Regions from separate parts of the Streptosporangium jomthongense genome, predicted to be linked through region 1. Evidence: riboswitches for the same ligand, from Rfam matches in the RefSeq annotation. Region 1 holds a riboswitch; the other holds the start of a gene.
What was found. A riboswitch is a leader RNA that binds a small molecule or an ion and turns the genes downstream of it on or off. The one in region 1 is predicted to bind thiamine pyrophosphate.
Positions count from the first base shown of each region.

Region 2: linked by a shared signal. The riboswitch ahead of thiC (phosphomethylpyrimidine synthase ThiC) and the one ahead of ACFOYY_RS30375 (purine-cytosine permease family protein) in region 1 are both predicted to bind thiamine pyrophosphate.

Region 1 covers NZ_JBHSBC010000034.1:90,315-94,724, reverse strand. Annotated here, with positions in the region: gene ACFOYY_RS30385 (hypothetical protein) at 1-255, shown strand, start outside; gene ACFOYY_RS30380 (hypothetical protein) at 799-1,473, shown strand; TPP riboswitch at 2,063-2,175, shown strand; gene ACFOYY_RS30375 (purine-cytosine permease family protein) at 2,166-3,530, shown strand; gene ACFOYY_RS30370 (methylated-DNA--[protein]-cysteine S-methyltransferase) at 3,555-4,130, opposite strand; gene ACFOYY_RS30365 (PAS domain-containing sensor histidine kinase) at 4,255-4,410, shown strand, end outside.
Region 2 covers NZ_JBHSBC010000032.1:759,018-763,427, reverse strand. Annotated here, with positions in the region: gene ACFOYY_RS29025 (hypothetical protein) at 1-136, shown strand, start outside; gene ACFOYY_RS29020 (hypothetical protein) at 309-674, shown strand; gene ACFOYY_RS29015 (GlxA family transcriptional regulator) at 687-1,598, opposite strand; gene ACFOYY_RS29010 (cysteine hydrolase family protein) at 1,611-2,195, opposite strand; TPP riboswitch at 2,405-2,516, shown strand; gene thiC (phosphomethylpyrimidine synthase ThiC) at 2,511-4,190, shown strand; gene ACFOYY_RS29000 (DUF5335 family protein) at 4,278-4,410, shown strand, end outside.

The DNA.
Region 1 (4,410 bases):
ATGTCCGCCGAGGAGCCCTGGGAGGAGAGACTGAGCGCGGTCACGCACCCTGCGCTTCGCGACCATCTCCGCATGCTCTGTCTCTCCGAGCGTGACGCGCGCAGCAGGGGCGGCTTCTACTACGGCACCGACCACTGGCCGTGGACCGATGTCCTGGAAGCGGCCGACTGCTCCCTCGTCGCGGGCTGGGGGTTCGGCGAGTCCCAGGCCGGGGTCGCCGTCGTGCGCCTGCCGGCCGAACCAGGGGCGCGCTGAGCGCCTCAGGAGCGTGCGCGCGAACGAGGCGTTCCGGCAGGTCGTCGGCTGTGCGGTACGGCTGTCGGTGAGCTCCACCGGCATGCCACCCACCAGGGGAAAAGTCAGAAGCGGGCAAACGGCGCATCATGGGGCGCGAACTGGGGTGATCCCGGTTCGGCGCGTAAGCAAACGCCGGAACTCGGGGCAACCAGGAGGGGACGCACGAGGCCGAGACTGGTGAGCGGCGCGAAGGCTGCTTGAACTGCTTCGATGTCCGGGGCATGGTGCGCGTCCATTCCGCATCGAGGTCGATCATCGGGGAATCGAGGGGCCGACAGCTCGACTCATCTGCCACGGGATCGACCATCTCTTCGGACCGCTCTACCGATCGCACATGCGGCCAGGGGTCGAGCCGACACCCGTTTCCCAGTACAAGGGCGCTGGCTGACCTTGGGCGAATCGCCAGGCAGCTGCACAGTTGGGCAAGGGGGCGTACCAGCCGTGTTCCAGAAGCCTGTCGCGCGTGCTGGACTGTCAGTACACGGACCTACGATCTTCCCCGTGCCGATATCCGCGATCCCCGCGTCCCTGTCCTACGCCGATGCCGATACCCGCCTGGGCGGCGCGTTGTCCGCTGTGTTCGAGGGCGCGGGGGCGTCGCCCGGCTACGACGAGGTGCTGTTCTTCGACGGCGACCTCACCCTCGACGGAGATTTCCTGAACGCCGTCAACGAACTGCACGGCGGCGACGTCGAGTTGGTCGTGGTCACCGGCGACCTGAAGGTCAACGGCCCGATCGCGCTCTATGAGGACCGGCCCGGCCTGTACGTCGGCGGTCACACCCAGGCCGAGACCCTGGAGGGCGGCGAAGCGGAGATCTACATCCACGACGGCGCCTTCACCCACCTGGTCTACGGCTGGTACAACCACGGCTCTTTGCGGACCGGGACCGTCGACACCCCTTGGGTGATCGACTACGACCACGCCATGGACGTGTACGCCCCAGGCGGGCGCTGGGTGAACAATTACGACGATGACGAGGACGCCGACTTCGCCGTCGGGGACAGCATCGTCGAGGCGTTCGTGCCCGAGGTCGTCGACGCGGAGGACCGCTGCCTGGACGTCGACGAGTTCCTGAACCGGCTGCAAGCCGGGCTGCCGGTCCTGCGGTCCGGAGTCCAGACGACGGCCGAGTCTGCGAGTGACGGTGTCGTCGGGGCGCGCCTGGCCGAATGAAGCCATCCGGGTACGGCCACCTCTTCAAGCCGTACAGCTGCTGAGGGGGCCGATCCACCGGCCAAGGGCTTCCGGCTGTTCACCGGGGCGTTCACGCCGCCGTCGCCCGTGTGCAGGACCTGGCGTTCACGACGTTCGCGGGCCGGCGCCTCAGCCCGTTCACGGGCCTGCCGCTCCTGCTGTTCGCACGAAGCAGCCCCAGCTTCTCCCCGCAAGTCCCTCCGAAGGGGCCGGAGAAGCCGCCGTAGGGGGTGTCTGACGCCTGACGCGGCATTGTTTCCCGGGTAACGCGCGCCCGCGGGGATGGTCCCCACGGCAGGATTCCTCGGCACGGGCCAGCGATGTGCTCCCCGCGCACGCGGGGATGGTCCTCGCCATCCTTCGGTCGGCTGGCTCGGCGTGCGAGGCCGGCCGTACGTTCCGGCAGGTCGTTGACCGTGCGGTACGGCTATCGCAGCGAACGTGGCTGTACTCTCGCGGACGTCCGCGGACGCACCCCGTGCCGGTTCCCTCCCCAGAGGGGAAGTAGCCGGAAGCGGACTAATAGTGCATCATGGGGGCGCGAACTGGGCTGATCCCGGTTCGGCACGTAAGCAAACGCGGGAGCTTGGGGCAACCAGGCTGAGAGGGCGACTACGGCTGTCGCCGACCGCATGAACCTGTCCGGGTAATGCCGGCGTAGGGAGCGCGTCATGACGTCTGACGTCATCAATTCCAAGCATGCCGAGGCCCCCCTCACCCTCGACCAGGCACCTCCGAAGACCCTCGGCATGCTCGACCAGGGAGCGTTCTGGGCCAACCTGGGCGTCAGCCTGCTCGGCTTCTCCTTCGCGCTCGTCCTGATCAACCCGTTGGGCGGCGACAACCCGCTCACCTTCGGCGCCGCGCTGCTGGCGGCCCTGGTCGGCAGCCTCATCGGCACCGCGATGGTCGGCCTGGCCGCGGTTCCCGGGGTGCAGACGGGGCAGCCCGCGATGGTGCTGCTGCGTGGGCTGTTCGGAGTACGGCTCTCCTACGTGCCGACCGTGCTCAACGTCGTCCAGATGATCGGCTGGGGGGCGTTCGAGCTGTGGGTCGTCGCGATGGGCGCCCAGGCGATCTTCGGGCCTTCGGTCCCCTACGCGGTCTGGGTGGTCGCGGCAGGGGCGCTGACGATGGCGCTGACCATCTACCCGTTGGGAGCCATCAGGCTGCTCAGGCGGTTCGTCACGATCGGTGTGGTCGTCTCGGTCGTCTGGTTCGCGGTGGTCTTCCTGCGTGAGACTCCCGCGCAGAGCGGCGGCTCCTGGGACGCCTTCGCGGCCGCGGTCGACTTCGTGGTCGCCCTCTCGGTCTCCTGGGTGCCGGTCGCGGCGGACTACGCCAGGCATTCACGGTCGAGCCGGGCCGCCTTCACCGGCATCGTCGGCGGCTACACCGTCGCCCAGGTCGCGTGTCTGGCCGTCGGCGTCTACGCGGTCGCGCTCGCCGGGCACGCCGTGGTCCAGGAGAACCAGACTGCGGTGTTCGAGCCGTTCGTCGCGGCCCCGCTGGGCGCGCTGTTCTTCGGCATCCTCGTGCTGCGTGAGACCGACCAGTCGTTCGCGAACGTCTACTCGACCGCGATGTCGCTGCAGAACCTGATGCCGAGGATCGACCGCCGCGTCTTCTCCGTGGCCGTCGGCGTGCTGACCACGGCCATCGCCCTGGTCGTGGACGTCAACTCCTACGGCGCCTTCCTGAGCATCATCGGCGCGGTGTTCGTGCCGATGTTCGGTGTGCTGGCGGTCGACTACTTCCTGCTCGGCAGGGGCAGGAACTGGGACATCTCAGAGAACGCGCCCTCCCGCCTGGTCATGGTCCTGCCGTGGGTGCTGGGCTTCGTCACGTGGTGGATGCTCGCGGCGCCCTCGCAGGTCTCCTGGTGGGCGGCGATCTGGGACGGTGCCAAGCGGGCGGTCGGGTTCACCCCCCAGCCCTGGATGAGCGCCGCCCTCGGCGCCTTCCTGGTCTCCGGACTGATCACCCTGGCGATCGGGGCGCCGCGCCTTCTCGCCCTGAGGCGGCGCCGTGCCTGACCTGCCCTTTCGTGTCCGGAGGGCCTAGAGGCGGGCGGTGCTCTCCACCCGTAGGAGTCGTTCCTTGGCGGTCGCGCCTCCGGCGTAGCCGCCGAGGACGGCCTCGCTCTCGACGACCCGGTGGCACGGCACGATCACGCAGACCGGGTTGCTGCCCAGCGCGTTGCCGACCGCGCGCAGCGCCCTCGGCCTGCCGATCCGCTCGGCGATCTCCCGGTAGGTCGTCACCGTCCCGTACGGCACGGCCAGCATCATCTGCAGCACGGTCCTGGCGAAGGAGGTCGCGAGCTGGAGGTCCACGGTGACCGTGAAGGCGCGGAGCCTGCCGGAGAAGTAGGCGTCGAGCTCTCTGCGGACCGGGTCGAGCCTGCGGGGATCGGGGCCGATGAAGGAGCCGACCTCCCTGCTGACGCGTTCGAAGACGACGTTCTCGTCCTCGTAGCTGCACGCGACGACGCCCCGATGTGTCGCCGCGAGCGTCAGCCGTCCTACGGGGACCTCGATGGTGCCGAACGCGATGTCCGGGTGGGTGGCGCCCACATAGGTGGACGAGGTCACCCGCAGCAGGGCGTCGAGATCGCTGGCTGACCCGGATGCCATGGCCCCACCCTTCCGTGTCCAGGCGTGTGGTCACCGCAGCGTATCGGACGGATCGTCGCAACGAGTGTCAGCACATGCGGACGAAGTGCCAAGATCAGGCCAGTTGACGCGGCACTATGGTTCTGTGGGTGACGACAGGGCCGAAAGCGACGAGGGCGTCGGCCGCGCGATCGTCGCCAGTGCCCCGAATGCGATAGTCGTTCTGGACCGCGACCAGACGGTCCTGGCGTGGAATCCGGCCGCGGAACGTCTCTTCGGCTGGCCGGCCGGAGAGGTCCTC
Region 2 (4,410 bases), on a different contig from region 1:
CGACGCACGCAGATCCTCCTCCGAACACGTCATGGCCGAACTCGACCAACTCGCCGACACCCTGATGAGACAGTGGCCGAGACAACCGCAGGTGCGCCACTTCCAGGAGGAGCTACGCACCGCGCGAGCGGTCTGACCGCCATTCCCATCGTGGTCAGAACCAAGAAGGCCTGCCCATGTGAGCAACACCGCCGTACGGGTCCGCTTGGCACGACCGGAAGGCGGTCTTCCTGCTGTCGTGTGACGACGCAGTGCGCTCTGGAAGGACACCTGGTTGTCCGGTTCCGTCTGAACGAGAGGAGTTTTCGATGAGTGCCACGGCTGAAAACGGTCGTGTTTTTCGGGAGGCCTGGATCGCCGGTGTTCTGAAGCACTTTCCCGGTGAGCCCAAGCCCGGTTACGTCACCCCGTGGGACCAGACCCCCGAATGGGAGCGAGAGGCCGCCGCGGCGGTCTACGGGCAGGTGGCCGAGTTCATCAGGGTCAGCGACGGGAACACCGGCAAGCTCACCCGTGAGCAGAAGGGGCGCTTCGTGGCCCTCTGCTGGATCGCCCAGATCCACAAGCACATCCCCGACCCCAAGCCGTCCTACGTCGCCGACTGGGACGACCTCCCCGAATGGCAGCGCCAGACCGACGCCGACATCTTCGAACGCATCGAACTGGAGTCCTGACGTCAGGGCCCTTCAGTGACCGGCGGAGGACGCCGCACGGGCGCGTAGCCTGCGGAGCATGCGGGCGTCGGCGAAGCCCACGGCGCGGGCGGCGGTCTCGACGGTGGCGCCGCGACCGAGGAGGTGTTCGGCGCGTTCCAGGCGCAGGGCGGTCTGGTAGGCCAGGGGGGTGAGCCCGGTCGCCCTGCTGAACAGCCGGGTCACGGTCCGTTCGCTGCATCCGGCGGCCTCGGCCAGCAGGCTCAGCGGCAGCCGTTCGGTGAACCGGACCTCGATCAGGTCCTGGACGCGGTGGACGGTCTCGTCCACGTGCGAGCGACGGCGCAACAGCGGGCTGACCTGCTCCGCCGTACCGTCGCGGTGGGTGTGGACGAGCATGGCGCGGGCCACCTGCCCCGCGACGTACGGCCCGTGCCGGGTGGTCACCAGGTGCAGTGCCATGTCGGTTCCGCTGGCCACGCCCGCCGAGGTGACGATCCGGTCGTCCTCGACGTACAGCGTGTCCCTGACGACCGTCGCCCGGGGGTGGAGGCGGGCGAGTTCGTCCTGGACGGCGTGGTGGGTCGTGCAGCGGCGGCCGTCGAGCAGCCCGGCTCGGCCCAGCGCGTCGGCGCCCGCGCACACGCTGGCGACCGTACCGCCGGACGCGTGGTGTTCGCGCAGGTGGCGCAGGGTTTTCTGACTCGCGGGGCGGGTCGGGCCGCGCCAGCCCGGCACGATGACCAGATCGTCGGGCGTCAGGGCCGGCCAGCCGGTCTCCGCCCGCAGGGGCAGCCCCTGGACGGTGGCGACCTCGTCGTCCTCGGCGACGTAGGTGAGCGTGTACGGGTGCCCGAGGTCGTCGGCGGTGGAGAAGACCTGGGCGGGTCCGGCCACGTCGAGGAGGTGCACCCGCGGGATGAGCAGGAAGATGACCCTCGGCATGACCGGCACCTCCTAGTTTCCGGTGAGCTGGTCCACGGTTCTGATGGTGGCGAAACGGCCCGACAGAGCGTATTCGGTGCGGGCGATGATCTCGTCGACGCCGAGTGTGCGCGGGTGCCGTACGAGTTCGGCGAAGGACAGGTCGTCCGGGGCGGTGCGGTGCGGGATCGGTGTGGTCGCAGTGGCGTCGATGGCGAAGTCGACCTCGAAGCCCAGGTCGGAGGCTATGCGGGTGGTGGTCTCGCAGCACTGCTCGGTGCGGATTCCGCAGATGGTCAGCTTCCTGATGCCGCGCTGGGTGAGGTACTGCTGGAGGTTGGTGGTGGTGAAGGCGTTGTGCGCGGTCTTGGTGAGGACCGGCTCCCCGGGAAGGGGCTCGACGCCGTCCATCAGACGGACGAATCCTCGGGCCGGGTCGAAGACGGAGCCCGATCCCGGGCGTGAGCCGAGGACCCACACGACCGTGTCCCCGGCGGCCCTGGCGGCCATGGCGAGGCGGTTGACCTGGGGGACGATGTCGGGTCGTGAGGTGTACCCCCAGTCGGGGAGCTGGAGGAAGGAGTTCTGGACGTCGATGACGATGAGAGCGCCGGTCATGCCCCCAGCCTGGCGACGCGGGGGTCCGGGCTGAAGGCATCACCTGGTCGGCCTGCGGACCGATCCGGTCAGGGGCCTCACCCGCACGCCGTACCCAAGGCGGCCCGTACCCGTGTCGCTAAAAATAGCCACAAGAGGCCAGAAGGTGGCCCCAAAGGGGTGAATGGGGCATCATTGGGGCGCGAACTGAGATCATCTCAGTTCGGCACGTATGCCAACGCGGGAGCTCGGGGCAACCGGGCTGAGAGGGCAGCTACCGCCGCTGCCGACCGCTGAACCTGACCGGGTAATGCCGGCGTAGGGAGAAGTTGTCCTATGGTGCCACCTGCCCAGAATGTCCAGAACGCAAGGAAGATCTACCTCACCGGTTCGCGGCCGGACATCCGCGTGCCGATGCGCGAGGTGCCGCTGACCGACGGGTCGTCCGTCGTCCTGTACGACACCTCGGGTCCGTACACCGATCCGGAGTACGACGCCGACCCGGCCAAGGGCCTGCCGCCGCTCAGGTCGGCCTGGCGGCGGACCGGGGAGACGCTCGCCTGCGGCGGGACGGAGTCCTGCGGCGGAACGCTGCCCAAGCCGGTACGGCACACGCAGCTGGCCCGCGCCAGACGCGGGGAGATCACACCGGAGATGGAGTTCGTCGCGCTGCGCGAGGGCGTGGCCGCGGAGTTCGTCCGCGACGAGATCGCCAGAGGCCGGGCCGTACTGCCGGTGAACGTCAATCATCCGGAGAGCGAGCCGATGATCATTGGCCGGAACTTCCTGGTGAAGGTCAACGCCAACATCGGCAACTCGGCCGTCTCCTCCTCGATCGAGGAGGAGGTGGAGAAGATGCGCTGGGCCACCCGCTGGGGGGCCGACACGATCATGGACCTGTCCACCGGGAAACGGATCCACGAGACCCGCGAGTGGATCCTGCGCAACTCCCCGGTGCCGGTCGGCACGGTGCCGATCTACCAGGCGCTGGAGAAGGTCGGCGGCAAACCGGAGGCCCTGTCGTGGGAGGTCTTCCGCGAGACGGTGATCGAGCAGTGCGAGCAGGGCGTCGACTACATGACCGTGCACGCGGGGGTACGGCTGGCTTACGTGCCGCTGACCGCCAACCGCAAGACGGGCATCGTCTCCCGGGGCGGCTCGATCCTGGCGGCCTGGTGCCTGGCCCACCACGCGGAGAACTTCATCTACACCAACTTCGCGGAGCTGTGCGAGATCCTCGCCGCCTACGACGTGACCTTCTCCCTCGGCGACGGGCTGCGGCCCGGCTCGATCTACGACGCCAACGACGAGGCGCAGTTCGCCGAGCTGCGCACCCTGGGGGAGCTGACCCACGTCGCCTGGGAACACGACTGCCAGGTCATGATCGAGGGGCCGGGTCACGTGCCCATGCACAAGATCAAGGAGAACGTCGACCTGCAGATGGAGCTGTGCTCGGAGGCTCCCTTCTACACGCTGGGGCCGCTGACCACGGACATCGCGCCGGGCTACGACCACATCACCTCGGCCATCGGCGCGGCGATGATCGGCTGGTACGGCACGGCGATGCTGTGCTACGTCACCCCGAAGGAGCACCTGGGCCTGCCGGACCGTGACGACGTCAAGGCCGGGGTGATCGCCTACAAGATCGCGGCCCACGCCGCGGACCTGGCCAAGGGTCACCCCGGGGCGCAGGCCTGGGACGACGCGCTGTCACAGGCCCGTTTCGAGTTCCGGTGGGAGGACCAGTTCAACCTCTCCCTCGACCCGGAGACCGCCCGCTCCTTCCACGACGAGACCATGCCCGCCGCCCCGGCGAAGACCGCGCACTTCTGCTCCATGTGCGGTCCGCACTTCTGCTCCATGCGGATCACCCAGGACGTGCGGGCCTACGCCGAACGCAACGGCCTGACCGACACCGAGGCCATCGAGGCGGGGATGCGGGCCAAGGCCGAGGAGTTCCGCAAGGAGGGCGGCAAGGTCTACCTCCCCATGCCCTCACCCCCGGGCGAGGAGTAGACCCGTCCGTTCGTGGGATGTGGCGCGGCCGGGAGCCGACGAGCATGGACAGAGGCGGTTGTCGTTTCCGACGAGAGGGGCTGGCAGATGGCTCAGGAACGACCCGAGGTGCCGCGCGAGGAGTGGCGCCCGTTCTTGGACGGCCTGACGAGACAGTACGAGGGCTCGGACGTGACCATCGAGGTGCTGGACGCCTCGGCCGGTGACCTCTACCAGGCGG